Regions from separate parts of the Pectobacterium carotovorum genome, predicted to be linked through region 1. Evidence: predicted binding sites of a transcription regulator. Region 1 holds the regulator's gene; each other region holds the start of a gene.

Region 1 (7,617 bases):
CGAGAGTTTCATTCTGGTTTCTTGATTTATTGGTTTTTAGTTCGCGATTTTTCTGGCGATAATTGTTACAACTAACGTAAAGATTCATCCTAAGTCAAAATATACTATCACAGGTGTATTCAATATTTTTGCGTTATGAGTTAATTCTATATTGAATTTTAGTTTGTTAAAAAATAATTATTATTAATCGCTATATTATTAATTTTTATATAGTGTGCCTGTACACGATAGGAAAGAAAATAGACTTCACTGACCACACCTTATAGTGGAGGAATGATTATCAGCACGGAGCCTGTTGCTGTGAAGGTCGCACTGGCAATCTTGCCCAGGTTCCTTAAAAAATGAGCGAGCCCAAATCACTCGCTCACAGAGAACCCGGCGCAGAGTGAATGCGCCGGGTTTAATGCACTTATTTACAGTTAGCGGCTGTCAGTACTGCCAGGTTTTTACCTACGCCAGCGTAGCTTGCCAGTTTATCCTTCACGCACTGTGCGGATACTGGTGAGTAGCTATACGGGAGGGCAGGGAATTTGCCGGTGCTCTTCCAGTCATCCGCATTGATGTGTGGTGTGGATGGCTTACCCCAGGTGATGTTGTATTTAGAAAAATCAGATGGACTGGTAATGTTGTTGTTACGCAGTTCCCAGGTACCGAAGTTAGAGTCATCGTTACGTGCGGTCACTGGGTTGAGCGCATTTTCGAACCAGTTGCTTTCGATCAGTGCAATCCCTTTCTGACGAACGTTAAAGCCTGAACTTTTGATGCCATCATACAGGTTGTTGTACGCGTGAACCTGACCACCACGTTGCAGCGGCAGACGTGAGTTAACATCGCTGTAAATGTTGTGATGGTAAGTCAGGTTACGGCCCGTATCTGTGTTGCTTGAACCGCTCAGGCCCACTTTTTTCACGCCATGGATGTAGTTATATGACACCGTGACATTGGTTGAGGCTTTCTTGATATCGACAGCCGATTCAAAAGTGGTGTCGTTGTCTGGCGTACCGGCGCATTCGAAGTTCTTGGCGAAGATCTCGTTGTGATCGATCCAGACGTTCGGTGAGTTATCAATACGGATAGCATCGCCATCTTTTGCGCCACCCGGCATATAGCCGAAGCGCATGTTACGCACGACAACGTTGGAAGAGTTTACAATCCAGATACCGAAGTTAGCGGAAGAACCGTTGGTCCCGAGGATGGTGATGCCCTTGGTGAACTCTTTGATTTCCACACCGCGTGGATCTTTGCTCCACTGGCCGCAGATGTTAGCTTCGGCGGCTTTGATTAGCGCATCTTCATTACCGTTGTAGGTAATAACAAGCGGGTAGGCTCCACCTTTGACCGCTTTACCACTTGAGTCTTTTTTCGCAGCCTCAATGATATCGACGATCTCTTGCAGAGAACGCGCTGTCTTTTTCACTGCACCGGAAATGTCGCCGCCGTCCGTGGTGGCATAACCCCCCGTATTTGCCGCCATTGTAGGTTGGGCAGCAAGCAGCAACAGCCCAGCGGCTGCAGAAGGCAGTAGGTATTTCATTGTGTACTCTCCTTGACATAGATTTTTTTGGGTATTTATCACTACACACCCTGTGTAATAAAAAAGGCTGTTTCAACAAAAATGAAATTAAGGTTTGTCTATAAAGCCGAGATAAGTGTTAACAGAAAAAATAAACAATGCAAGATGGGGCGTTAAATATATTAGTTAAATAAAATGGGACAGCTTGGCGGATTTGTGTTTATTACTTTTAAATAGAAACTGATTTCTATTTAAATTATTTTAATTCAATTAGTTATATCTTTTAACTCGCGTTGTTTCAATATGGATTCTTTATTTTTTACCCATTTTTTATGTGGGATTTATTCACCTGACAGACAACTGTGATCGCCGTCAAAAGTTAAAAATAAACATCGATTATAAAAACAACCCATGGTCTTTTATGCCCGATGAAAAAAACGTAATTAATTCATAAGGAATTTTTGTTTATTATTTTTTTTGTTAAAAATGATTTCAAAGAAATCGTTTTCTATAGGAATGAATAATAAATATTACCTATTAATAAAGATGTTTATTACAGAAATAAATCATTTATGATCGATATAATTATTATCATGCTAATTTATTGCGTAGGGATGGCGAACCTTTTGTCTTTACTGATGACAAGGGCTGGGTGCCTGACACGAATTTCATGTATGTTAGTACGGCTTTCCTGACTAACTGTGCAATAACTATGCTGCTAATTATCGATAACTACGACTCCTTTACCTACAACCTTTACCAATACTTTTGTGAGCTTGGCGCGCAGGTTGTGGTGAAGCGTAATGATGAACTGACGCTGCGTGAGATTGAACAGCTTGCGCCTGAGCGATTGGTCATTTCACCGGGCCCTTGTACGCCGGATGAGGCGGGCATTTCACTGGCTGCAATCCGCCACTTCGCCGATAAATTGCCTATTCTGGGCGTGTGCCTTGGTCATCAGGCGATGGGGCAAGCGTTCGGCGCACGCGTGGTGCGGGCACGACAGGTCATGCATGGGAAAACGTCTGCGATTGCGCATAGCGACACGGGGGTTTTCACGGGGTTGGCTCAGCCGTTGACGGTTACCCGCTACCATTCACTCATTATTGATTCCGCCTCGTTACCTGATTGCTTTGAGATCACGGCCTGGAGCGAATCGGAAGGAAAACGTGACGAGATTATGGGAATCCGCCATCGCGTATTGCCGCTGGAGGGGGTGCAGTTTCACCCAGAGAGCATTCTCAGCCAGCAAGGTCATCAACTTTTGGATAATTTCCTTAAAATTTAGCCATATAGAGAGTTATTCTCTCCAATAACCGATTTAATATTGCCTGTGATTGATTTTTTATGCATATTTATTGACTATATTTTCATTCCGACATGATGGACAGCAGAGTGAGGCAGCAAATGGCAGCAGAGCAGAAAGCAGTGACACGGGATACTCACGATAAAGTGATTTTGCCAGTTTATGCACCCGCGAAGTTTGTACCCGTTAAAGGTAAAGGGAGCCGCGTCTGGGATCAGGACGGCCGCGAGTATATTGATTTCTCCGGTGGCATTGCGGTTACGGCACTGGGTCACTGCCATCCTGCGCTGGTGAACGCATTGCAGCAACAGGGTGAAAAGCTGTGGCACACCAGCAATATTTTCACCAACGAACCTGCGCTACGCCTCGCCAGTAAACTGATTGATGCCACTTTTGCCGATCGCGTGTTCTTTGTTAACTCCGGCGCTGAAGCTAACGAAGCGGCATTTAAGCTGGCACGTCACTATGCGGTTAAACGTCATAGCCCGTATAAAACCAAGATCATCGCCTTCTACAATGCATTCCATGGTCGGACGCTGTTCACCGTCTCGGTTGGCGGACAGCCTAAATATGCCGATGGCTTCGGGCCTAAGCCTGCGGATATTGTCCATGTTCCTTTCAACGATCTGGCTGCGGTCAAAGCAGTGATGGACGATCACACCTGCGCAGTCGTGCTGGAGCCGATTCAGGGCGAGGGCGGTATTACGCCTGCTACGCCTGAGTTTTTGCAAGGCGTTCGCGATCTGTGCGATCAGCATAAGGCGCTGCTGGTGTTTGATGAAGTGCAGAGCGGGATGGGGCGTACTGGCAAACTATTCAGCTACATGCACTACGGTATTACGCCGGATATCCTCACCACCGCTAAAGCGCTGGGTGGCGGCTTCCCGATTAGCGCGATGCTGACGACGGAAGAGATCGCTTCTGTGATGACGGTTGGGGTACACGGCACCACCTATGGCGGTAACCCGCTTGCCTGTGCGGTGGCGGAAGCCGCGCTGGATATCATTAACACACCGGAAGTGCTGTCAGGCGTGGCGAATCGGCACGATCGCTTTGTTAGTGAACTGGAGAAAATCAACCAGCAGTACGGCGTATTCGAGCAGGTTCGCGGTATGGGGCTCCTGCTGGGGGCAGAACTGAAACCGCAGTGGCATGGCCGCGCAGGCGAGTTTCTGGCTGCTGCAACGGCTCAGGGTCTGATGGTGCTGATGGCTGGGCCGAACGTAATTCGCTTTGTGCCGTCTTTGATCATTGATGAAGACGATATTGTGCAGGGGATGGATAAGTTCGCCAAAGCCGTCGCGCAGGTCGTTAACGCAGCAAACTGAGTGGCGTTCTTAAAAGCGCAGCGATAAAAAAACGTAGGGAACGTTTTTCAACGTCGCTTGCGACGGCCCGAAGGGTGGCGAGCAGGAAGCTCGCCATAAAAAAAAGCGTGAGGCCGAGGCTTCACGCTTTTTTATTGGTAGGGTACAGCGACAGGGATTTAGCGAGTGCCGTAAACGACAATCGTTTTACCGTGCGCAGAGATCAGGTTCTGGTCTTCTAACATTTTCAGAATGCGACCCACGGTTTCACGCGAGCAGCCAACGATTTGCCCAATTTCCTGACGGGTAATTTTTATTTGCATGCCATCTGGATGCGTCATGGCATCAGGTTGTTTGGCCAGGTTGAGTAGAGTTTGAGCAATACGGCCGGTCACATCAAGGAAGGCGAGGTTGCCGACTTTCTCTGAGGTAACCTGGAGTCTGCTTGCCATTTGCGCAGACAGACGCATGAGGATATCTGGGTTAACCTGGATGAGCTGGCGGAATTTTTTATAGGAAATTTCAGCCACTTCACAGGCGGTTTTTGCCCGAACCCAGGCGCTGCGTTCCTGACCTTCTTCAAACAGGCCGAGCTCGCCGATAAAATCGCCCTGATTGAGGTAGGAAAGAATCATTTCCTTGCCTTCTTCATCTTTGATTAGCACTGCGACAGAGCCTTTCACGATGTAGTAAAGCGTTTCTGCTTTTTCACCTTGGTGAATCAGCGTGCTCTTCGATGGATACTTATGGATATGACAATGGGAAAGGAACCATTCGAGAGTTGGGTCTGTTTGCGGTTTGCCGAGAACCATTCGCTATCATCCTCTGTTGTAATTCACTGCGCAAATTACAGGGGTCAGAGTTCCCTGTACGGCGTGTTTAACTGCTAAAAAAATAAAATTCAGTCTAGGCAGAATGACGTCAGGGAATATACTGGAACCACTGTACCCTTGATTTTCCGGTTGCTGCCTTGCCGCATCGTAAACGTGGCTGGGTATATCTGGCCACGCAATCATCTTCTTCGTTTCTGGGTTTGTCCAGAAAAGGTCTATTCTATTTTCGTTTTAACACAGCTTTAAGGACGTGTCTTGTGTTGTCTCGCTTCAGCATGACAAAGCTCTGATTAACGCTGGTTTTTGTACAGTAACGGTATAAATTTTCAAAAAATTTTTAGTGGAGAGGCACCATGCAGGCACGGGTAAAATGGGTTGAAGGCTTAACGTTTTTGGGCGAATCCGCGTCAGGGCACCAGATCTTGATGGACGGTAATTCCGGTGATAAAGCGCCCAGTCCGATGGAGATGGTGTTGATGTCTGTGGGGGGATGCAGCGCGATTGATGTCGTGTCGATTCTGCAAAAAGGCCGCAACGATGTGGCGGACTGTGAAGTGAAGTTGACGTCAGAGCGCCGGTCTGAAGCGCCGCGTTTATTTACCCATATCAATCTGCATTTTATCGTGACGGGAAAAGGGCTGACCGACAAAGCCGTTGAGCGAGCTGTCGCACTATCAGCGGAAAAATACTGCTCTGTGGCACTGATGCTAGGCAAAGCCGTTGAGGTAACGCACAGCCACGAAATTAGAGTGCTGGAATAATCCCTTTCTCTGAGCACTCATTCTGGTCACTTAAGCCTGTTATTAGGGGAAACACAGGGGGAGATTCCCGTCGGGAGGCCTCACCCCTGTGGTCGCCCCGTATATCTTGATGCTTATTCGATGGTTTTCCCTTCAATTAACCGCTGCACCAGCGGTGCCATGATGAGCTCCATCGCCAGCCCCATTTTCCCGCCGGGAACGACCAGCGTGTTGATGTGGGAGATAAACGATCCCTGCAACATGGCGAGCAGATAGGGATAATCAATATTATCCAACCCCTGAAAGTGAATGACGACGAAGCTTTCATCCAGCGAGGGAATCGACTTGGCAGCAAACGGGTTGGAGGTGTCCACGGTGGGCACGCGCTGGAAGTTGATGTGCGTACGAGAGAACTGCGGAGTGATGTAGGTGATGTAGTCTTCCATTGAGCGGACGACGGAATCCATGACCGCTTCACGCGAGTGACCGCGTTCATTGACGTCACGAATCAGCTTTTGGATCCATTCCAGGTTGACGATCGGCACCACGCCGACGAGCAAATCTACATGCTGTGCCACGTCGTTTTGGTCGGTGACCACGCCACCGTGCAGCCCTTCATAAAACAGGATGTCGGTGGGTTCCGGCATCGGCTCCCACGGCGTGAATGTCCCGGGAACCTGATTATAGGGAATCGCTTCATCGTAAGTATGAAGGTATTTACGCGTCTGACCGCGGCCGTGCAGGCCATATTCGATAAACGACTGCTCCAGCAGACTGAAATCATTCGCTTCTGGGCCGAAGTAGCTGATGTGGCGCCCTAAATCACGCGCTTTGCGAATGGCCATATCCATTTCCGGGCGGGTATAGCGGTGAAAGCTGTCTCCTTCCAACTGGGCGGCGCGCAGGTCAAGCTGTTGAAAAATCTTACGGAAGGCCAGGCTGGTTGTCGTTGTTCCCGCCCCACTGGAGCCGGTAACCGCAATAATCGGATGCTGATGTGACATAAGGCGCGTAACTCCGTGATCGCGATGCCCGCGTAGACCGAAGGCCTGCGCACATCCTAAAAAAAGACGTAATTGTCATCATTGTTAGCATGTTTGGCGCGTTCTTTCACGCCTTTCGGCGTGTTCAATAAGGGGCATGTCCTCCGGAATTGAGCTGGTTACGCGGCATGATATTGAGGGTTTCATGTAACTCAGACCACACCAACACCACCTCACCAGATTGGAGTTGGCCGCGAATATCTTCCACTTTCTGCGCCAGCGACCGCTCCTGTTCGCCGTAATCGGTGCCTTCCCGCAGGACGAAAGATTCGATGATGTTATCCAGCGTTTCTGGATCGAGCTGTTGCCAGGGAATAATCACGCTATGTTTCCTGAATAAAAAGTTCCTGAATAAAAGGATTCCTGAGTAAGAAGGGCTCCTGAAGAAGAATCGGTGGCGTGGTCCAAAAATGGGCTAAGCCAGTTGGGAATGCGCTGTTCCAGCCACATTTCCGGTTTCAGCAACGTTCCGCCGACGAAGCCAACATGCCCGCCATGTTCCGTTAGCTGATACTCAATATTAGACGGTAACTGCGACAGATCGGGAATCACCTCTGACGTCATGAAAGGATCGTCCTTCGCATGGATGATGAGCAGCGGTGTGCGAATCTGAGGCAACAGCGGCAGAGCGCTACAGCGTTGATAGTAGTCGGCGGCATCGCGGAAGCCGTGGATACGTGAAGTTATGACGTCATCAAACTCTCGCAGCTGGCGAATTCGCTTCAGCTGCGGCAGTTGAATCGGCAGCGTGTCCGGGTAGGCTGCCAGCTTGCGGCCGGCGTTTTGCTTCAGCAGGCGCAGCAGGTAATGCTGATAGACACGGGAGAAACCTTGTTCCATCCGACGGCTACAGGGTTCGAGCATCAATGGCGCAG
Region 2 (7,617 bases), on a different contig from region 1:
GCGGCCACCTGGCTGGCGACGCTGTTGCCGACGCGGGCGTTGGCGATCTTTTTCTCCTGCTTTATGGCATACGTTTCGCTGCAAATGGTGCTGAATATCAAGCCAAAACCGCAGCGCCAGTTGCCTGGTACGGCAGGCGTTTCGCTGGCGGGGTTGGTGATTGGTAGCATATCAGCGCTGGTGGCGATTGGCGGTGGGTCGCTCACGGTGCCGTTTCTGACGTGGTGCAACGTTCGTATTCAGCAGGCGATCGGTACATCCGCAGCGGTTGGGCTACCGATTGCCGTTTCCGGCGCGCTGGGCTACCTGATCAACGGCTGGTCGACGACCGGGTTACCTGACTACAGCGTCGGCTATGTTTCTCTGCCCGCCGTGCTCCTGATTTCCGCCGTCAGCTTTTTCACCGCACCTGTCGGTGCCCGTCTGGCGCATCGTCTGCCTGTGGCAACGCTGAAAAAGGCCTTTGCCGCGCTGCTGTTGCTGCTGAGCCTGAAGATGCTACAGACCGTTTTTTCAGGCTGATCCTGAAATTTGAAAGATGATGACGGGGATTTGCACTTGTTACCGCATTCTGGCTGTATATCTTGCGGTCAGAGGGTATACTGGCGCATTCCTTATAAATCCACTTGTATCGCGCGCGAATCCAACATGCAAAAGTTTGATACCAAGACCTTCCAGGGCCTGATCCTGACATTACAGGATTATTGGGCTCGCCAGGGCTGCACCATTGTTCAACCATTGGACATGGAAGTCGGCGCAGGCACTTCACACCCTATGACCTGCCTGCGGGCACTGGGACCGGAGCCGATGGCTGCCGCCTATGTGCAGCCTTCTCGCCGTCCGACCGATGGGCGCTACGGCGAAAACCCAAACCGCTTACAGCACTATTACCAGTTTCAGGTCGTCATTAAGCCATCACCGGACAACATTCAGGAGCTGTACCTCGGTTCTCTGAAAGAGCTGGGCATGGATCCGACCATTCACGATATCCGCTTCGTGGAAGACAACTGGGAAAACCCGACGCTGGGTGCCTGGGGTCTGGGCTGGGAAGTCTGGCTGAACGGTATGGAAGTCACGCAGTTTACCTACTTCCAGCAGGTTGGCGGTTTGGAATGTAAACCAGTGACGGGTGAGATCACCTACGGCCTGGAACGTCTGGCGATGTACATTCAGGGCGTTGATAGCGTTTACGATCTGGTCTGGAGCGATGGCCCGTTAGGTAAAACCACCTACGGCGACGTGTTCCATCAAAACGAAGTCGAGCAGTCGACCTACAACTTTGAACACGCTGATGTTGATTTCCTGTTCAGCTGCTTCGAGCAATATGAGAAAGAAGCGCAGCACCTGCTGGCGCTGGAAAAACCGCTGCCTTTACCGGCTTACGAACGCATTCTGAAAGCAGCGCACAGCTTTAACCTGCTGGATGCGCGTAAAGCGATCTCGGTGACCGAGCGCCAGCGCTACATTCTGCGTATTCGTACCCTGACCAAAGCGGTTGCGGAAGCCTACTATGCCTCTCGTGAGGCGCTAGGTTTCCCGATGTGTAATAAGAAAGAGAGCTAAGAGGCAGCGATGACTGACAAGACTTTTCTGGTGGAAATTGGCACGGAAGAGCTGCCGCCGAAGGCTCTCCGTAATCTGGCAGAATCTTTTGCCGCGAATTTCACGGCGGAGCTGGATGCCGCCAATCTGGCACACGGTGAGGTGAGCTGGTTTGCCGCGCCGCGCCGTCTGGCGCTGAAAGTGGCACGCTTAAGCGCTTCTCAGCCCGATCGTGAAGTAGAAAAACGTGGGCCTGCGATTGCACAAGCGTTTGATGCTGAAGGTAAACCAACCAAAGCGGCAGAAGGCTGGGCGCGTGGTTGTGGCATCACCGTTGAGCAGGCTGAGCGTCTGACGACCGACAAAGGTGAGTGGCTGCTGTATCGCGCCCACGCGAAAGGCGAGCAGGCGCAGGCGCTGCTGGCTGGCATGGTAAGCACGGCATTGTCGAAGCTGCCAATTCCAAAGCTGATGCGCTGGAGCGACAAAGAAACGCAGTTTGTGCGTCCGGTGCACACCGTAACCATGCTGCTGGGTGAAGAACTGATCCCCGGTCAGGTATTGGGTATCAATTCTGCCCGTACCCTGCGCGGTCACCGTTTTATGGGTGAAGCGGAATTTACGATCGATAACGCCGAACAGTATCCGCAGATTCTGCTGGAGCGCGGTAAAGTCGTCGCCGATTACGATGCGCGTAAAGCGAAAATCAAAGCCGATGCCGAAGAAGCCGCACGCAAGATTGGCGGCAACGCCGATCTGAGCGACAGCCTGCTGGAAGAAGTCACTTCGCTGGTGGAATGGCCAGTGGTACTGACCGCGAAATTTGAAGAAAAATTCCTCGCGGTACCGTCCGAAGCGCTGGTTTACACCATGAAAGGTGACCAGAAGTATTTCCCGGTTTACGACAACAGCGGCAATCTGCTGCCGAACTTCATCTTTGTTGCCAATATCGAATCCAAAGATCCACAGCAGATTATTTCCGGTAACGAAAAAGTGGTGCGCCCGCGTCTGGCTGACGCCGAATTCTTCTTCAATACCGACCGTAAGAAGCGTCTGGAAGATCACCTGCCGCGTCTGGAAACCGTTTTGTTCCAGCAGCAGTTGGGTACGCTGCGCGACAAAACCGACCGCATTCAGGCACTGGCTGGCTGGGTGGCTGGTCAGATTGGCGCTGATGTGAATCACGCGACGCGTGCGGGTCTGCTGTCCAAGTGTGACCTGATGACCAACATGGTGTTTGAATTCACCGACACGCAGGGCGTGATGGGAATGCACTATGCGCGCCATGATGGCGAAGCCGAAGATGTTGCCGTTGCGCTGAATGAGCAATATCAGCCGCGCTTTGCGGGCGATGAACTGCCGTCTTCTGCGGTGGCCTGTGCGTTGGCAATTGCCGACAAGATGGATACGCTGGCAGGGATTTTTGGCATTGGCCAACACCCGAAAGGCGACAAAGATCCGTTTGCGCTGCGTCGTGCCGCCCTCGGTGTGCTGCGCATCATCGTCGAAAAACGTCTGCCGCTGGATTTGCAGACGTTGGCCGAAGAAGCAGTGCGTTTGTATGGCGCCAAGCTGACTAACGCCAACGTTGTGGATGACGTGATTGAGTTTATGCTCGGCCGTTTCCGCGCCTGGTATCAGGAAGAAGGCCACAGCGTGGATACCATTCAGGCGGTATTGGCGCGTCGTCCAACTCGTCCGGCAGATTTCGATGCCCGCGTGAAAGCCGTCAGCCACTTCCGTTCGCTGGATGCTGCAGCAGCGCTGGCCGCTGCTAACAAGCGCGTTTCCAACATTCTGGCGAAATCCACCGATACGCTGAACGAGAGTGTCAATGCTGCCGTATTGAAAGACGCAACGGAAATTACGCTGGCAACGCACCTTGTCGTGCTGCGCGACAAGCTGACGCCGCTGTTCGCTGAAGGCCGCTATCAGGAAGCGCTGGTTGAGCTGGCCTCACTGCGTGAACCTGTCGATGCATTCTTCGATCAGGTGATGGTCATGGCGGAAGATGAGCAGGTGCGTGTGAACCGCCTGACGCTGCTGAGCCAACTGCGTGAGCTGTTCTTGCAGGTAGCTGATATTTCCGTGCTGCAATAACGGCGATAGCGTTACCGTCGTCTCAACCCCCGAGTAGGTTCTCCTGTTCGGGGGTTATTTTTTCCGCGCTGTAAAACGTCCCGCCTCGCCCCTGTCGTCGCCCCGTGTATCTCGATGCTTAAACAATCGGTATTCGTTGTCAGAGCAGGCCTTTTTCTGCACAGCCAGCCTGATTCGACTATGCTTATGTCGTAGAAAATCTTGTCATGGAAAATCCATCGTCAGCGTGTTTCTGTTTGAAGAGGACGTGACTGGCGGGGCAGTAAGCATAACAGGAGTAGGGCATGAGAAGGCTGATGATGTACCGTTCACGCTTGCTGCTGCCAGTTCTGGTTATTCTGGCGGCATTGCAGTTGGCTGCCTGTGGTGACAGCGAGGCGGAGCAGCGGAAGGCATTCATTGCATTCCTGCAAAGCGCACAGTCGCAGCAGGATGGGACGCTGCCAGCATTGACGGAAGAACAGAAGAAGAGTTTTGGCAATTTTGCCAACGATTATGCGATTTTAACCACCTTTTCTCAGCAGTTTAATCAGGCTGTATCCGGCAGTTTGACGCCGATGCTGGGGCAAATTTCCCGTATTCGCGTCCCTAAAGACTATCTGACACAGCGTGATGACCTTCGGCAATCTATCGGGGCAATGAACCTGCTGAGCCAGCATGTGCAGGCGGCGAAAGTGCAGGCGGACAATGCCCACCGGACGCTAAAACAGCCTGAAGAGGTGCAGATACCCTATGAGCGGCTGTATGCACGCACGGTAATACAGCCAACTAACGCGCTGTTGCCCGCCATTCCGAATGCGATTGCTTTCGCACAGAGCCTGACTCAGATCGGCGATTTCCTTCAGGCTCAGGGCGATCAGGCCATGTTCAATGGCGCGTCTGTGCAATTCCGTACGCCGCAGCAGGTGGCGCAATATAACAGCATGGTGGCGGCGTTACCCATGCAACAGCAGAATTTAATGAATGCGCTCAGAGGGGTAAGTGGCGTGAATTCTCCCTAACCGCGTCGTTTTCTCATGTTGTCGCGATGCGCTATTACGGATAGGTATTCTGGATAAGAGGGTTAGGGGAGGCGAGAGGGTAAAAATAAATTGTGATTAACATCACATAAATAAAACAAATACAGGTCATTAAAATGTGATGTGAATCACATATAAAGGGCCGTATTTGTCTGGGAATCGGTTTAGTTTTTCATTTTTAACGGTTTTTTGTGAAGTAAATCACCTATTTGTATCGTTGATGTAGGGTGGTTGTGTGATTTTTGTCACGTTCCCGCCATGGAGTTGCGGTATGAAAACAGCGTGTTAGAGTCCGCGCTGCATACAGTAATACTGACGGAAGCAATCGGTGTTTTGATTACCGATATGCCTATAACAGCCGAGGTTTTGGTCACTGCTGATATCTCGGTAAAAATAAGGCTGTCGGTCGTTGTTGCTAACCATCGCTGCAACTAACACATATTGCCACGCCGTCTCACGATAATTACCACGCGCTCTTATTGTCAGCGCGTTTCAATAGGGGTGTGTTTTTATGCTTTCACCAGATATTAAGATCAAAGTGCAAAACTTTGGTCGCTTCCTCAGCAATATGGTAATGCCCAATATTGGCGCCTTTATCGCCTGGGGTATTATTACCGCTCTGTTTATTCCTACCGGCTGGATTCCCAATGAAACGTTGGCGAAGCTCGTCGGCCCGATGATCACGTATTTGCTGCCATTACTGATTGGTTATACCGGCGGACGTCTGGTATTCGGTGAGCGTGGTGGCGTGGTGGGTGCGATTACGACGATGGGTGTGATCGTCGGGACCGATATCCCGATGTTCCTCGGCGCCATGATCGTCGGCCCATTGGGTGGCTGGGCGATCAAACGTTTTGACCGCATGGTCGATGGTAAAATCAAGAGCGGCTTTGAAATGCTGGTCAACAACTTCTCTGCCGGTATCATCGGTATGTTGTTGGCAATCCTGTCGTTTTTGGCAATTGGTCCGCTGGTTGAAGTCTTCTCTCAGGTGTTGGCTTCCGGCGTTAACCTGATGGTACAGAACAACCTGCTGCCGTTTACGTCCATCTTTGTTGAACCAGCGAAAATTCTGTTCCTGAACAATGCGATTAACCACGGTATCTTCTCACCGCTGGGCATTCAGCAGGCAACGGAAACGGGCAAATCTATTTTCTTCCTGATCGAAGCGAACCCAGGCCCAGGTATGGGCGTGCTGATGGCTTATATGTTCTTCGGTCGTGGTAACGCGAAAGAGTCAGCTCCGGGTGCGGCGATTATTCACTTCCTGGGCGGGATTCACGAAATCTACTTCCCGTATGTGCTGATGAATCCGCGTCTGATTATTGCGGTGATTCTGGGTGGGATGACCGGCGTGTTTACACTGAGCGTGTTGGGCGGCGGTTTGGTCTCTCCTGCGTCTCCAGGCTCAATTCTGGCGGTGCTGGCGATGACGCCAAAAGGCGCTTACTTCGCTAACCTTGCGGCCATTGCAGCAGCCTTCGCGGTATCCTTTATCGTGTCGGCGATTCTGCTGAAAAGTACCAAGCAAAAAGAAGAAGACCTGAGCGACGCAACGCGCCGCGTACAGGAAATGAAAGCTTCTGCGAAAGGTACGGCGACGAGCGCTGGTGTCAGCGGTGATATGAGCACCGTGCGTAAAATCATCGTAGCCTGTGACGCTGGTATGGGCTCCAGTGCGATGGGGGCTGGCGTGCTGCGCAAGAAAGTGCAGGATGCCGGGCTGACCAACATTTCGGTGACCAATAGCGCGATCAACAGTCTGCCGGACGATGTCGATCTGGTGATTACGCACCGTGATCTGACCGAGCGCGCAATGCGTCATGCGCCACAGGCACAGCACATTTCGCTGACCAACTTCCTTGATAGCGGCCTGTATAGCGATCTGGCTGCTCGTCTGGTGGCTGCGCAGGGTGCCGCGAAGCCTGAAGCCGTAGCGACGCCTGCCCCTGCGACTGCCGATGCGCAGACGAACCTGTTCCAACTGGGTGCAGGCAATGTGTTCCTGAATCAGCATGCGACAGAGAAAGAACAGGCAATTCGTTTCGCCGGTGAGCAACTGGTGAAAGGCGGCTATGTCGAGCCGGAGTATGTTGAAGCAATGCTGGAACGCGAAAAGTTGACCTCTACTTATCTGGGCGAGTCGATCGCCGTGCCGCACGGTACGATTGAAGCGAAAGATCGCGTGCTGAAAACGGGCGTTGTCTTCTGCCAATACCCTGAAGGGGTACGCTTTGGCGATGAAGAAGATGAGGTTGCGCGTCTGGTTATCGGTATTGCTGCCCGTAACAACGAACATATCCAGGTTATCACCAGCCTGACCAATGCACTGGATGATGACGCCGTCATTGAGCGTTTGGCGCACACCCAGGATGTTCAGGAAGTACTCGACTTACTCTCCGGTAAAAAGAGTGCCTAATTGATGTGGCTAGTGCCGCCTTCGGGCGGCCTCTTTTTATGTTTTTTTAAGGTTATGTCTCATGAAAGCATTACATTTTGGCGCGGGTAATATTGGCCGTGGATTTATTGGGAAATTGTTGGCGGATGCCAACGTCGAACTGACATTTGCTGACGTCAATCAGCCGCTGTTGGATGCTTTGAACAGCCGTAAAAGCTATACGGTGCGGATTGTTGGCGATAACACACGCCTTGATACCGTGAGCAACGTTAGCGCCGTTCACAGCGGCAGCCAGGATGCCGTTGCGCTGATTGCCGTGGCCGATCTGGTGACAACCGCGGTGGGGCCGCAGATTCTGGAAAAAATCGCCGGAGCTATCGCTCAGGGGCTGGTTAAGCGCCATAACGACGGCAATACCCGGCCATTGAACATTATTGCCTGTGAAAATATGGTGCGCGGCACCAGCCAGTTAAAACAGCATGTGTTGAAACTGCTGCCGGAAGGCCATCAGGAATGGGTTGTCGAGCATGTGGGATTTGTCGATTCTGCCGTGGATCG
Region 3 (7,617 bases), on a different contig from region 1:
GTTTGTACGGAGGGCGACGTGGCTATTTCAACGCGAGCTGAAACCCTAACCAGTGATTATAGAATTCACTGACGATTGAGTTGTATTCGCTCTTGGTATAGCGATCGAAATCAGAGGAAGCAATATAGTCGCGGAAGCTACCGAACCAGGCAGAAACATCGGTTGAGGCCGCACGCGAGAAAATTTGCTGGCGTTGAAGTTGGGTTGCTGACGTGCCTTCCGCGTTTTTCTGTAGTTCCAGAAACGTGGCGCTAGCCTTATCGGTGTCTCCCGCGTCGACGCTGCGCTGATACTCATCTTGCAGAATATTTTTTTCCAGATTACTCAAGGCGTCAGACTGGTACTGGATGAAATTTTGAATGTCACGATCGGCGTTTTCATGGTAGTTGCTGTCCACGTAGCGGTTTTTGAGTTCTTCCAGCTTTGCGGCTTTTAGCGTGATTTCGATGCTATCGGTGGTGTAGCTCCACAATGTCACGCTGGATGGCTTAGATAGCGCCTGATGAACCAGACCGACAAAGGCTTCTTTACTGATGCCGCTGTCCTCTTTGAGGTGATTTGACCAGAGCTCAAGGGCCATTTCGTTTGTGCCGATGTTATCAACGGATAGCTTGATGCCTGGGTTAGGTGGCGTGCTGGTATTGCTTTGTAGTATCAGATTTCGATTTTTAAGTATCTCAGCCTGAAGTGCATTCTGCTCTATTTCGCTCAGATTTGAGCGCGGAGCGTTTGCCACATTTTCTTTCAAGCGTGCCATCGCTTCCGCAGAAATTTTTATATTGTTGGGGAAGGCGACCGTCTTTCCCGTAATCGGATCGACGATTTGTACGCTATCTGCCGTGGTGGACTCTGTCGTTGCCGTGTGCTGTGTTGACGATAAAGGTATCGCGGTGCTTTGGGCCTGAGAATTGCTATAACCCGTATTATTTACAGACAAGCTCATACTCTCTCCTTCAGTGCGATCAAGTGGTTAAATATTAACCTGAATATTATCGGCAAGGACAGATGGTAACTTTATAAATGATTTATTCCGTTATTATTACTTGTGACGTGGCGCTGAGGTTTGGTAAGTAAAGACGCTGCTTTGCTGTTTATGCCATCACCGATTGTGTCTGCACGTTAAATCAGGGAAAATGCTCGGCTACAGTTTATTTCCGCTTTGCCTGACGATCTGCCATCGGTGTGTTGTTGACTTGATGCTGACGCCGGGTGGCTAACAAAAGAAACCTGAAAATCATGTCTCCAAGTGAATACGCCCGCGAAGTCTCCAAAAGAAGAACGTTCGCTATCATTTCTCACCCCGATGCCGGTAAAACCACGATTACCGAAAAGGTCCTGCTGTTCGGACAGGCGATCCAGACAGCCGGTACGGTAAAAGGGCGTGGTTCGAACCAGCATGCGAAATCCGACTGGATGGAGATGGAAAAGCAGCGTGGTATCTCCATCACCACGTCCGTGATGCAGTTTCCCTACCGTGATTGTCTGGTGAATCTGCTCGATACCCCAGGGCACGAAGACTTCTCCGAAGATACCTATCGTACGCTGACGGCGGTGGACTGCTGTCTGATGGTGATCGACGCCGCAAAAGGGGTCGAAGATCGTACGCGTAAGCTGATGGAAGTCACGCGCCTGCGTGACACCCCGATTCTGACGTTCATGAACAAACTTGACCGTGACATCCGCGATCCAATGGAAGTGCTGGATGAAGTCGAGAGCGAGCTGAAAATTGCCTGTGCGCCGATTACCTGGCCGATTGGCTGCGGCAAGTTGTTCAAAGGCGTGTACCACCTTTATAAAGATGAAACCTATCTGTATCAGACGGGTAAAGGCCATACGATTCAGGAAGTGCGTATCGTTAAAGGGCTGGATAACCCGGAGCTGGATACCGCGGTTGGCGAAGAACTGGCTGCACAGCTGCGTGAAGAGCTGGAACTGGTGAAAGGGGCATCGCACGAATTTGAGCTGGACGCGTTTCTGGCAGGCGAACTGACGCCGGTCTTCTTTGGTACGGCGCTGGGTAACTTTGGCGTTGACCACATGCTGGATGGCTTGGTTGCCTGGGCGCCCGCGCCGATGCCGCGTAAAACGGATACCCGTGAAGTGACGGCGGCGGAAGAGAAATTCACCGGCTTTGTGTTCAAGATTCAGGCCAACATGGACCCGAAACACCGTGACCGCGTGGCGTTTATGCGCGTGGTGTCCGGAAGATATGAAAAAAGCATGAAGCTGCGTCAGGTCCGTACGGGTAAAGACGTGGTGATTTCAGACGCGCTGACCTTTATGGCGGGTGACCGTTCCCACATTGAGGAAGCCTATCCGGGCGATATCATTGGGTTACACAACCACGGCACCATTCAGATTGGCGATACGTTTACGCAGGGTGAAGACATGAAATTCACCGGCATCCCTAACTTTGCGCCGGAGCTCTTCCGTCGTATCCGCCTGCGCGATCCACTCAAGCAGAAACAGCTGCTGAAAGGGCTGGTACAGCTGTCTGAGGAAGGCGCGGTGCAAGTCTTCCGTCCATTGACCAATAATGACCTTATAGTGGGTGCGGTCGGTGTGCTGCAGTTTGATGTGGTTGTTGCCCGTCTGAAAACGGAATACAACGTTGAGGCGATTTACGAGTCGGTAAACGTTTCTACCGCGCGTTGGGTTGAGTGCAGCGATGTGAAGAAATTCGAAGAGTTTAAGCGTAAGAACGAACTGCATCTGGCACTGGATGGCGGGGATAACCTGGCCTATGTGGCTCCGACGATGGTTAACCTGAACCTGACGCGTGAGCGCTACCCAGAAGTGACGTTCCACCAAACGCGCGAGCATTAATCTTTATAACGCACTCATCTTTATAACAGCATCGGCTCACAAAGACATGGATTGATGCGCCATGGTTTCACGAAGAGATCGGTGGCTGTGGCGTTTAAATCGTGACCATATTGTTAAAATAATCATCACCCGGTTATGTTTGGTTTGAGGCCAATCATGCCGGGTGTTTTCGTTTTTAAATCATCTAAAAATCAATATGTTAGTTTTTTATTTTTCCCTGCGTTATTTCGCCCCTCGGTGCAACAGACAAATCTGAATTGCGATACATATTCTCTCGAACCCCTGTGATTTTCCATTCTGTGGGCTATAGTTAACAACGTGTTAACTGATTTAGCTTGTTAAACTGTTAACGTAATTTAAGTTGGCTCATTGTTTTGATTTGTTTCGTCTTTGCAACTCAATGCTCTGATTTTTTCATGTGGGAAGAGGGAATCATCGGAGCATGGGTAACGTCATTATCACCTTGATTTGCTGATGACTGTGCAGGCGTTAACGTGACCCAAATAGCTTATTTCGGGTTTAGAGAAAAGCATAAGAAGGAAGACATCGATGAAAAAGACCACATTGACAAAATCGCTGATCGTAGTTGCTCTGAGTTCGATTCTGGCCGGCGGCGCCATGGCGGAAGAGACGTTAGGGCAGAAAGTAGAACGTATCGCGGATACAACTGGTGCAAAAATCGATAGCTCCGCCAATAAAGCCTCTGGCTACATGAGTGACAGCGCTATCACAGCAAAAGTGAAGAGTGCGTTGCTGGAAGATAAATCCATTACCAGCAGCGACATTTCCGTTGAAACGTCAAAGGGTGTCGTCACACTCAGCGGCTTTGTCAGTAGCCAGGCACTGAGCACTCGGGCGGTGGAAATTGCCACTCAGGTTGAGGGCGTCCAATCCGTCAGCGACAAACTGCAGGTTAAAGATAATCAATCACAGTCGGTTGGCGCTTATGCCGATGATGCGGTGGTGACCAGCACGATTAAGGCGAAACTGCTGGCGGATGACATTGTTCCGTCTCGTAAAGTGAAAGTCGAAACGCAGGAAGGTGTTGTGCTGTTGAGCGGTGAAGTCGACAACAAAGCGCAGTCCGATCGTGCAGAAAGTATTGCGAAGGCCGTTGACGGTGTAAAAAGCGTTAAAAACGACCTGACCGTTAAATAATCGTCATTTCAAACGGGGTTATCCGTCATAGCGGATAACCCTACCTAATCCGCATAATAAAACACCATCTGTGGATACGCAGTCAGGACGCAAGAAGTGCGTCAGGATGACCACCATGATTTTTCATTTTGTCTGGTAAGGAGAGCGTATGTTTCGTTGGGGCATTATATTTTTAGTTATCGCACTTATCGCGGCAGCACTGGGTTTCGGCGGACTCGCCGGTACAGCAGCTGGCGCAGCGAAAATCGTCTTTGTGGTCGGTATTATTCTGTTTCTGCTTAGCTTGTTCACTGGTCGAAAACGGCCGTAGCACAGCGCATTTTTTCTTTTATACCCTAAATAATTCGAGTTTCAGGACAAAACGTTAACGTTTTGAACAACGCGAAGCGTTAGCCCTTCAGGGCGAGGCCCACGACGGGCCGAGTATTTGAACGCAGCCAACGCACATGCAACTTGAAGTATGACGGGTATATGTCATACAGAGCACACAGCCGCGCCATGCGGCTGTCACATTTTATCGGCACACTATCTTTTACCGGAGACTATCTTTTACTGGCATACTATTTTTTACTGATACCATCCGCGTATTTGCTGCATTTCGACAGTTTATCAGGAGGTTTATGATGAATAGCGATATCGTTGTTGGCAAATGGAAACAGTGGAAAGGAAATTTCCTGGCGCTGTGGGCCGATTGGTTTGACAGCGACTGCGCCTGGCTGGAAGGGAGTAACGATTACTTGTCCGGCGTCTTGCAAGAGGGTTACGGAAAAGCACACGAAGAGGTATCCTCAGAGAAAACCACGTTACACTGAGGCTCTACCGCAACGACACGTCCTATTCTGCCATGAGGCTTTGGCAGGATATTATTTGCTCGTCGATTAGGTCGCCTCATCTTGACGGACTTAATCTTGACGGAGAGAAGCGACGTGCCTTCTGAACGATACCGGTTTATCGACACACACTGTCATTTTGATTTCCCCCTCTTTTACGATGATGCACCGGAAAGCTTGCGTCTGGCACAAGACGCAGGGGTTGAGCACATTATTATCCCTGCCGTGGCTTCCCAGCATTTTGAGCGCGTGTTGACGCTTGCTCGTACTTACCCTCCGCTTTACGCGGCGCTTGGCCTGCACCCACTTTATATCGCTGAACATCAGGAGAGCGACCTGCTTTGTCTGGAAGACGAACTGCGGCAGCAGACTGTCAGACTGGTGGCCGTGGGTGAGATTGGGCTGGATCTCTATATGCCTGAACCGCAGTTCGAGCGACAGCTTGCCTTCCTTGAGGCTCAGCTTAGACTGGCGAAAAAATACGATCTCCCGACGATCCTGCATTCGCGGCGCAGCCATGACAGGCTGGCGCAATTGCTCCGTCGTATCGACGTGCCGCGTACCGGTGTGGTTCACGGGTTTGCGGGCAGTCTGGCGCAAGCGCAGGCCTTCATCCGACTGGGCTATTACATCGGCGTTGGGGGAACCATTACCTATGACAGGGCAAATAAAACGCGTCAGGCGATTGCGCAGCTGCCGTTAGATCGGCTGCTGCTGGAAACCGATGCACCCGATATGCCGATGAGTGGCTATCAGGGGCAGCCAAACCGGCCCGAGCGCATTTCGTGTGCGTTTCAAACGCTGTGTGAGCTACGCGCAGAACCGCCAGAGGAGATTGCCGAGGCGCTCTGGCAGAATTCATTCAGACTGTTTGGACGGCTCACTCCGGCATAACGCCGCTACCGTTATGCTGCAACCATTCCCCGAAAGCGGAAGCCCGTTTGCTTCCACTTTTCTCTTATTTCTGTGCAACAACAGACAGAACAGCCATTTCGATTTCATATACCAACCATGAAATTGTGATGAAGATCACTTTTTAGTGTTTTGGACTGTTCGATGTTGTATGTATTTGTGACATAAATTAGCGACCTCTACGGGCCTGTCTTTATAATCGGCTCGCCAGCGCGTGCTTACCGTTCTGGCGAAACGATTTTTATTATGCTCTCACTTTTTTCACGCGTTATAGGGAACTGCACATGCAACTCGTTATGAGTCTCATCGGCATGATTGTTCTGATTTTATGCGCGGTTATGTTATCGAATAACCGTAAAGCGATCAGATTGCGCACCGTTGTCGGTGCTTTCATTCTTCAGATTGGTATCGGCGCGCTGGTGCTATATGTACCAGTAGGACGCAAAATTCTGGAGGGCATGACGAGCGGTGTAGCAAACGTTATCGCCTACGGAAATCAAGGCGTTTCGTTTATGTTTGGCGGTCTGGTCTCCGACAAAATGTTCGAAGTCTTTGGCGGTGGCGGGTTTGTTTTCGCACTCCGCGTATTGCCGATTATCGTCTTTTTCTCTTCTCTGATCGCCGTGCTGTACTACATGGGCATTATGCAGTTGGTCATCAAGGTACTCGGTGGCGGATTGCAGAAACTGTTGGGAACCTCCCGTACCGAATCGCTCTCAGCAACGGCCAATATTTTTGTCGGCCAAACGGAAGCGCCGCTGGTGGTTCGCCCGTATATCGCCAACATGACGCAGTCAGAGCTGTTTGCGGTGATGTGTGGCGGGTTGGCCTCGATTGCCGGTGCCGTGATGGCGGGCTATGCCCAGATGGGCGTGCCGCTGGAATACCTGATTGCGGCCTCCTTCATGGCAGCACCGGGTGGGTTATTGTTCGCCAAACTCATGGTGCCGGAAACGGAAAAAACGCACGACCATGACGAAATGGTAGGCTTTGTCGATGAAGACGATCGCCCGGCTAACGTTATTGATGCGGCGGCAAGCGGCGCGGCTTCCGGTATGCAGCTGGCGCTGAATGTGGGTGCGATGCTGCTGGCGTTTATCGCTCTGATCGCCGTATTGAACGGCATTCTGGGTGGGATCGGCGGCTGGTTTGACTACCCGCAACTGTCGCTGGAACTGATTCTGGGTTGGTGCTTTGCGCCTATTGCTTTCCTGATTGGTATTCCGTGGAATGAAGCCACCGTTGCGGGGTCGTTCATTGGGCAAAAACTGATTGTTAATGAATTCGTGGCTTACATGAATTTCAGTCAGTATCTGAAAGCGGATGACGTGGTTGCTGCTGCGGGTTTGCAGGTTCTGTCGGATCATACCAAAGCTGTGATTTCGTTCGCGCTGTGTGGCTTTGCTAACCTTTCGTCTATTGCTATCCTTATTGGAGGTTTGGGCAGTATGGCACCGACTCGGCGTCAGGATATTGCCCGCTTTGGTTTGAAAGCGGTCGCGGCAGGTACGCTTTCTAACCTGATGAGCGCCTGCATCGCAGGGTTCTTCCTGGCCCTGTAATGTAACCAGGCATTCTTGCAGTAGCGAGATGATGGGCGGCGAAAGTCGCCCATTGTTCGTTTAAACCCCTACATTATTCAGGGGTTAAGCGCGGTCTACGCAGCATTTACCGAATGCGGGTGCGATATGCTTGCCTGAGTGGAGTGACATGCTTTCTGCTTTTATTGATGATGTTGAATGGATTACTTTTCCACGGGCAACGGACGGTGCCACCTACCCAGGTATTACTGCTCGCTGCCATTTCCATTTGTCTGCCTATGACGACGCGCTTTTTGCCGAGGCGAACATTCCTTTTTCCGACGCGCTAGAGCGTGCTGTGCCGAAACGAC
Region 4 (7,617 bases), on a different contig from region 1:
CGACGTTGAAAAACGCTCCCTGCGTTTTTTTGTCAGCAAAATCACTACGTTCTCGGGCGGTGGTGATAGCAGGCAAGGTACGTTTTAGGAATGGTCTGGTCTGCTGAAGCCGTAGAAGTCATGAAAAATTGTCTATAGTTAAGAAGACAACGATTTGTAACTCATGGTTTTTCATAACCAATGATTTCTCATAACAGAAGGAAGCACTCTATGGCGGCAACCAAAAAACAGCCTGAAGAAATTCGTGTCGATGATGATTTAAAACTTCTGTCTGAAACGCTGGATGAGGTACTGCGCTATACGGGCGATCAGGCAGATCAGGCCTACCTTGATTTGAAGAAGGGCGCAGAAAAAGCGCTGTTGGAAGTTAAAGCCCGCATTGGCGTAACAGACAGCTATTACGCGCGTGCAAAACAGGTAGCCGACAAAGCCGATGTGTATGTGCATGACAAACCCTGGCACGGTATCGGTATCGGCGCCACTGTCGGTCTGGTGTTGGGATTACTGCTGGCTAAGCGCTAATTTCTGCCAATCATGTAGCGGGATTCCCCGCTACATCCTCTGATATTCTCTATTCCTGAATCTTATCCTCTTTCTCCGGCATGCCTTGTACCCAATACATGGCTTCAAACGGACGTAGCTCCAATATTGTGGGTTGAGGCTGTGCATCAGAGTAATTGCTGAATAGCAGTCGCCAGCGGCGATCGTGGAGATCAAGGGGAGGCTGCCAACGCAGAGTCTGTTTACTGAGGTTTGCCAGAACCAGAAGCCGTTGGCCTTCCCAGGTACGCTGATAGCACCAGATACTGGGATGGTCCGGCAGCAAATCCTGATAGTCTCCGTAGGTCAGCAGCGGTAGCGCTTTACGCATAGCGATGAGCTGCTGGTAGGTGTAGAAAACGGACGCTTTATCCGCCAATGCCTGCCCCGCGTTGATGTGGGTGAAATTCTGACACGGCGCTATCCACGGCGTGCCGGTCGTAAATCCGGCATGGTTACTGGTATCCCATTGCATCGGCGTACGGCCGTTATCGCGTGATTTGCTGGCGAGGATCGCTAAGATTTGTGCATCTGGCTGACCCCGATCGCGCTGTTCAGCAAATTGATTCAGGCTTTCAATATCCCGGTATTGTTCAATCTGCGTATAGCCGGGATTGGTCATGCCCAGTTCTTCGCCCTGATAGATATAGGGCGTGCCCTGCATGCCGTGAAGCACCATCGCCAGCATCTTGGCGGATTGCACGCGGAATTCGCCCTCATCGCCAAAACGCGACACGATGCGCGGCTGATCGTGATTACACCAGAACAGCGCATTCCAGGCATGGTTGTGCATACCCTGCTGCCAGTGAGTGAAAATCTGCTTGAGCTGGATGAAGTCAGGCTCCGCCAGCGTCCATTTTTCCCCATTCGGATAATCGACTTTCAGATGGTGAAAATTGAACGTCATAGAGAGTTCGCTACCGTCCAACGCGGCGTAGCGGCGGCAGTGCTCCAGCGAGGTCGATGACATTTCGCCGACGGTCATCAAGCCACGGGGCTGAAAAACATCCCGGCTGAATTCCTGCAAGTAATCATGAATCAGCGGTCCATCGGTGTAGAAACGGCGTCCATCGCCCTGAGCATCGGACGGGAAATCCTGCTGCTTGGAGACCAGATTGATCACATCCAGACGCAACCCGTCCACGCCTTTATCCGCCCAAAATTCACAGACCTGTTTTAATTCATCCCGTACGCGCGGGTGCTCCCAATTCAGGTCGGCCTGCTCGGTGGCGAAAAGGTGCAGATAATACTGTTTGCTTTCGGCGTGCCACTGCCAGGCAGGGCCACCAAATTTTGACCGCCAGTTATTGGGTAGCGCACCGTCATTGTCATCACGCCAGATGTAAAAATGTCGATAGGGGCTGCGGCGATCCTGCGCGTTCAGAAACCAGTGGTGCTGCGTAGAAGTGTGGTTGAACACCATATCCATGACGACACGAAGGCGGCGTCGGTGCGCTTCTGCGATCAACGTTTCCATGTCGGCCATCGTGCCGTAGGTTGGGTCGATGGCGCAGTAGTCGGCGACGTCATAGCCGTTATCAACCTGAGGCGAAAGATAAACCGGCGTCAGCCAGATCGCATCAACACCCAACTGTTGCAGGTAATCGAGTCGGGCGGTGATGCCAGCGATGTCGCCAATACCATTTCCGGTACTGTCCTGAAAGCTCTTCGGGTAGATTTGATAAATTACGCCGTTTTGCCACCAGGGAAGTGAGGTAGTCATGAACAATCCTCCTAATCTATGCGTGGCCGCTATGCAGGATCCAGCGTGCCATTGCGGCTCTTGCGTTTATAGACCAGCGACGTCAATACAATCGGGATGACGGCGGCAACCAGCATGGCGAGAGCGAAAATGCCCCAAAATTGTGGCTTGATGGAGAGAATGCCCGGCAATCCACCGACACCGATGCCATTGGCCGTCACGCCGTACAGGCCACAGATGAGCGCGGCGGCGGCGGAACCGATCATGGCGCACAACATCGGAAAGCGGTATTTCAGGTTGATACCGTACATCGCCGGCTCGGTCACGCCAAGAAAGGCGGAAATCGCGGCGGGAACAGAAATTTCACGCTCGTTGGCTTTCCGACTGACGAGAATCACCCCGACGACCGCCGCCGCTTGGGCAATGTTGGACAGCGCAATGAGTGGCCAGACCGGCGTTCCGCCCATACTCTGAATCATCTGCATATCAATCGCTAACGTTGTTTGGTGCACGCCCGTGATGACCAGCGGCGCATACAGGAACCCAAACAGTGCTGCGCCAATGGGGGCAAAGCTGCCCGTCATTACGGCTTTAACGGCCCAGGCGACGCCGTCACCAATCATACGGCCAAAGGGGCCAATTAAGGTATGTGCCAGGAACACGGCCAGAATAAGTGAGGTTACAGGCACAACCACCAGATAGAGGTAATCCGGCACGATTTTTTTCAACCGTGTTTCGATCAGTGCCAGCGCCATCCCGGCCAAGACGGAAGGGATAACCTGCGCCTGATAGCCTATCTTCTCAATCGTGAACCAGCCAAAATTCCAGACCTCGGGCGTTTGCTGCCCGATAAGGTAGGCGTTCATCAACTGCGGCGATACCAGCGTGATGCCGAGTACAATGCCGAGGATCGGCGTGCCGCCCATTTTGCGTACGGTTGACCAGCAGACCGCAACGGGGAGATAGAAGAAGATGGCTTCGCCTAGCAGCCAGAGGAAATCGTAAACGGTTTGCCAAGTGGGGTAGAGCTGTACCAACGTTTGCCCGTCACGCATCGGGATATCGCCGATAACGTTACGTGCGCCGAGGATCAAGCCTCCGCTGATCAGCGCAGGGAGCAGCGGAAAAAAGATCTCGGCAAAGTGTGAAATGCTGCGCTCAAACCAGCTCATATTTTGGCGGGCGGCGACTTTGGCCTCTTCCTTATTGATTTCGCCTTTGCCCGTCGTGGCGAGCAGCGCTTTGTAATACTCGTCGACGTCGGTGCCGATCACGACCTGAAATTGTCCGGCGTTGGTAAAGCACCCTTTGACAATACGCATTTCTTCAATGTTTTTGGGATGGGCTTTGGATGAATCGTGCAAGACGAAACGGAGGCGAGTGATGCAGTGCGTGACAGCCGCGATATTCTCACGTCCGCCAACCAGTTCGATCAGACGGTCAATATCCTGTTGTTTCACTTTACTCATAGTCATGTCCTTTTTATCTTTTAGCGCAGACGTCAGGGACGCGAAGCAAGTACAGCTAGAGAAAAGCATAGTCTGTTAACGATGATTTTGCCGTGAAAGGAAAATGCATTGGGCTGTTTTTAAAAGAGAATGTTAAGGCATGCGGTGTGCTGCACAGATCTGTGACGTACGGGTAGACAAAAAAGGAAGAAGGAGGAATAGCGCTGTAGAAGGGGGAGAAAAACAAAAGCCGCCTGTAAGGAGGCGGCTTTAGAGATTGTTTATATCACAATCAGAACGGGCTGATGATTGACCCAATACGTTCACAGTAACTGACATAAACATCTCCCATTCTTTTAAAGAATTTGCTGATTTTGCGAAAAGTTTTCATTATCAGACTCCTCTAACGGGTTAGTTAATTGTGATGTTCATCACGTTTTTAATGGTAGCGAAGATGAGATCGGATTTCAACATTTTTGTGATGTTAGTCACAAAAATATAACGAGTTGGCAAATGCTGTACGTCGTGGAGCAAAAGAACCTGATACGCGACCGGCTGGTCAGCGCATCAGGTGCTGGCATGTCATGAGACGTGATATCAGGAGGGATAGCGATAAATATTGTGATCGAACCACTGTTCACCAATCTGCTCAGCGTCTTTCTCTATGTGATGAAAGTGGAAGCCAAGCCGTTGAGCGACAGCGTTGCTGCGTGTGTTGGCGGTTGAAGCTTTGATGACGCAGCGATCAACGAGATTGGCATCAGCATAGGCTGTTATCAGCGTGCTGACGGCCTGAGAAACGATGCCTTTACCTTCAAAGGCTTCGGCGATCCAGTAACCAATGACGCCTTCTTTATCCTGAATTGTATTGAAGGAGACGATGCCAGCCAACGCATCGTCCCAGCGGATAACATACACGGCGGACGTTTTGTCGAAGAACGCCTTTCTGTTGCCGCGAATAGTTTCACGCGTGTCATCGACGCGCTTGACGGAATCCGGCCAGGGTAATGTCCGCCGCAGACGGGATTTTTCCTGCTGAATCAGGGTGAAGAGCGCATCGGCATCGCGCTCTTCCTGTATCGTCAGACGCAAATGTGGTGGATGCCGTAGTTCATACAGAGCATCGATAACTGACGTATCGACAAATGGCGTTTCCATAAAATCCCTTACCCCTGCAAAGTACCGTCAACGATCGTGACGCTGTGCCCGCCGATCCAGGGCTCATCGTTTAGGTAAGTGACGGTAATGCGGCCATCGCAGTTCAGCATCGTGCCCTGTCGTGCCAGATAGCTGAGTGGCGCGGTGACGTTATTGGTGGAGTGCTGCTGGCGAAGCAGCGCAGCCAGACAGGCGTTAGCGCTGCCGGTGACCGGATCTTCTTTGAGATGGCCGCGTTCAATATAGAACGCGCGAACTTCATAATCGGCTGGCGTCGCGTTATCGTACGGGCCGTAGATAGCGATGCCGTTAGTCTGGCTGAGATTCTGCACGGCAGAGAGCGCGTCTGCATCGGGAGCAATGTTCAGGCAGGTGTCGGCACTGTCGACGCGAATCACAAGCCAGCGAATGCCCATATGTACCGCGGTGGGTGGGTAGCGGTTGTCGATAGCGGCACGATCCAACCCCGTAATGCCAAGCGTTTTCTCCAGCAGTGGCATGTGCTCATCGCCCAGCGGAACCATAGTGGCCTGTGGCGCGTGAAAAGCCAGGCTCCCATCGTCATGAATATTGATCGGAACTAAGCCAACGCCGCACTGTTGTACTAATTGGCCTGGGGATTTAGGGCGCAATCCTTCTTCCAGCAGGGCATGTGCGGTGCCCAGCGTCGGGTGGCCAGCAAAGGGCATTTCCGATTCTGGCGTAAAAATACGTACGTGGTAATCCGCCAGAGGATCGCTGGCTGGCAGGACAAACGTGGTTTCTGACAGGTTTGTCCAACGCGCGATATCCTGCATTTGCGCATCGGTTAGCCCATTTGCTTCCAGAATGACGGCAAGCGGATTGCCCTTGAAAGGCTGTTGGGTAAAAACGTCGACCTGTTTGAAACGACGTACTATAGGCATCGCATTTCTCTCCTGTATGCGCTATCGCTTAAATATTACTCAAAACTAACCGCGATCCTGTCGCGCGCTTGTGGCATAATGCGCGCCAAATCACATTCCGACTCGAGTATAAGTGCTGTGTTAAGTACCAACAATATCACCATGCAGTTCGGCAGCAAGCCGTTGTTTGAAAACATTTCCGTTAAATTTGGCGGCGGCAACCGTTACGGTTTGATTGGCGCAAATGGCTGCGGTAAATCCACATTCATGAAGATTCTCGGTGGCGATCTGGTGCCGAGCGCCGGTAACGTCTTCCTCGATCCTAATGAACGTCTGGGTAAACTGCGTCAGGATCAGTTCGCTTTTGAAAAATACAGCGTGCTGGATACCGTCATCATGGGCCACGGGGAGCTGTGGGCGGTAAAAGAAGAGCGCGATCGTATCTACTCATTAGCTGAAATGAGCGAAGAGGACGGCTATAAAGTTGCCGATCTGGAAGTACAATACGGTGAGATGGATGGTTACAGCGCAGAATCTCGTGCCGGCGAACTGTTGCTGGGCGTAGGGATTCCGGTTGAGCAGCACTATGGTTTGATGAGTGAGATTGCTCCCGGCTGGAAACTGCGTGTCCTGTTGGCGCAGGCGCTGTTTGCCGATCCTGATATCCTGCTGCTCGACGAACCCACCAACAACCTGGATATCGATACGATCCGCTGGCTGGAGCAGGTGCTGAACGAGCGTAACAGCACCATGATCATCATTTCGCATGACCGTCACTTCCTGAATATGGTCTGTACACACATGGCGGATCTGGACTACGGCGAACTGCGTATTTATCCCGGTAACTACGATGAATACATGACGGCCGCGACGCAGGCTCGTGAACGTCTACTGGCCGATAACGCCAAGAAGAAAGCGCAAATTTCCGAGCTGCAATCGTTCGTTAGCCGCTTTAGCGCCAACGCCTCTAAATCCAAACAGGCGACATCACGCGCGCGCCAGATTGATAAAATCCAGCTGGATGAAGTAAAAGCGTCTAGCCGTCAAAACCCGTTTATCCGTTTCGATCAGGATAAGAAACTGTTCCGTAATGCGCTGGAAGTCGAAGCGCTGAGCAAAGGTTTTGATAATGGCCCGCTGTTTAGCAAGCTGGGTCTGATGGTCGAAGTGGGTGAGAAAGTCGCTATTCTGGGTGCCAATGGTATCGGTAAATCGACATTGCTGAAAACGCTGGTCGGTGATTTCGAGCCGGATAGCGGTACGGTGAAATGGTCTGAAAACTCAAAAATTGGCTACTACGCGCAGGATCACGAATACGAATTCGATGAGACGCTGACTGTTTTTGACTGGATGAGCCAGTGGAAACAGGAAAAAGACGACGAGCAAGCCGTGCGCAGCATACTTGGTCGTTTGCTGTTCAGCCAGGATGACATCAAGAAGAAAGTGAAGGTGTTATCCGGTGGTGAAAAAGGTCGCATGCTGTTCGGTAAGCTGATGATGCAGCGTCCGAATATTTTGGTGATGGATGAACCGACCAACCACCTTGATATGGAATCCATTGAATCGCTGAATATGGCGCTGGAAATGTATGAAGGGACGCTGCTGTTCGTCTCTCATGACCGTGAATTTGTCAGCTCGCTGGCGACCCGTATTCTGGAAATTACGCCAAATAAAGTCATTGATTTCACCGGTAACTATGAAGATTACCTGCGCAGTCAGGGTATTCAGTAAGCGTTGCAATACGACGAGGTTGCTGACAAAATCCGTCGCGCGAGAGTAATGGATAGATCGTAAAGACGCTGCAAGTACGTCCCTGTAAGCTCGGATTGCGCCATCCCTGGCGCAAACGCTTTACTCTTCTATTCCATTACTCCCGTTTTCGTTC

What was found. The regulator CRP, encoded in region 1, controls carbon source genes, mostly activating them, when cyclic AMP is high. The targets are predictions, from matches to a motif close to ATGTGANNNNNNTCACAT.
Region 2: the regulator CRP is predicted to act here: its motif matches at 4,895-4,912, upstream of R9X49_RS20085 (PTS mannitol transporter subunit IICBA).
Region 3: the regulator CRP is predicted to act here: its motif matches at 5,832-5,849, upstream of R9X49_RS13225 (NupC/NupG family nucleoside CNT transporter).
Region 4: the regulator CRP is predicted to act here: its motif matches at 5,832-5,849, upstream of R9X49_RS10435 (ABC-F family ATPase).

Annotation. Positions count from the first base shown of each region.
Region 1 is NZ_JAXAFK010000005.1:226,523-234,139, forward strand. Features, by position in the region: gene pelA (pectate lyase PelA) at 410-1,534, opposite strand; gene R9X49_RS19360 (aminodeoxychorismate synthase component II) at 2,226-2,801, shown strand; gene argD (bifunctional acetylornithine/succinyldiaminopimelate transaminase) at 2,921-4,147, shown strand; gene crp (cAMP-activated global transcriptional regulator CRP) at 4,306-4,938, opposite strand; gene R9X49_RS19375 (OsmC family protein) at 5,313-5,720, shown strand; gene R9X49_RS19380 (phosphoribulokinase) at 5,834-6,703, opposite strand; gene R9X49_RS19385 (YheU family protein) at 6,828-7,064, opposite strand; gene R9X49_RS19390 (hydrolase) at 7,061-7,617, opposite strand, start outside.
Region 2 is NZ_JAXAFK010000006.1:84,020-91,636, forward strand. Features, by position in the region: gene R9X49_RS20065 (sulfite exporter TauE/SafE family protein) at 1-522, shown strand, start outside; gene glyQ (glycine--tRNA ligase subunit alpha) at 649-1,563, shown strand; gene glyS (glycine--tRNA ligase subunit beta) at 1,573-3,642, shown strand; gene R9X49_RS20080 (DUF3053 domain-containing protein) at 3,927-4,643, shown strand; gene R9X49_RS20085 (PTS mannitol transporter subunit IICBA) at 5,173-7,080, shown strand; gene R9X49_RS20090 (mannitol-1-phosphate 5-dehydrogenase) at 7,142-7,617, shown strand, end outside.
Region 3 is NZ_JAXAFK010000002.1:255,926-263,542, forward strand. Features, by position in the region: gene R9X49_RS13195 (hypothetical protein) at 23-943, opposite strand; gene prfC (peptide chain release factor 3) at 1,237-2,826, shown strand; gene osmY (molecular chaperone OsmY) at 3,376-3,984, shown strand; gene R9X49_RS13210 (DUF1328 domain-containing protein) at 4,133-4,294, shown strand; gene R9X49_RS13215 (CsbD family protein) at 4,608-4,796, shown strand; gene R9X49_RS13220 (TatD family hydrolase) at 4,911-5,708, shown strand; gene R9X49_RS13225 (NupC/NupG family nucleoside CNT transporter) at 6,011-7,288, shown strand; gene R9X49_RS13230 (4'-phosphopantetheinyl transferase family protein) at 7,437-7,617, shown strand, end outside.
Region 4 is NZ_JAXAFK010000001.1:2,335,945-2,343,561, reverse strand. Features, by position in the region: gene elaB (stress response protein ElaB) at 211-522, shown strand; gene treC (alpha,alpha-phosphotrehalase) at 572-2,263, opposite strand; gene treB (PTS trehalose transporter subunit IIBC) at 2,293-3,711, opposite strand; gene R9X49_RS10445 (GNAT family N-acetyltransferase) at 4,288-4,848, opposite strand; gene R9X49_RS10440 (PhzF family phenazine biosynthesis protein) at 4,857-5,753, opposite strand; gene R9X49_RS10435 (ABC-F family ATPase) at 5,871-7,463, shown strand.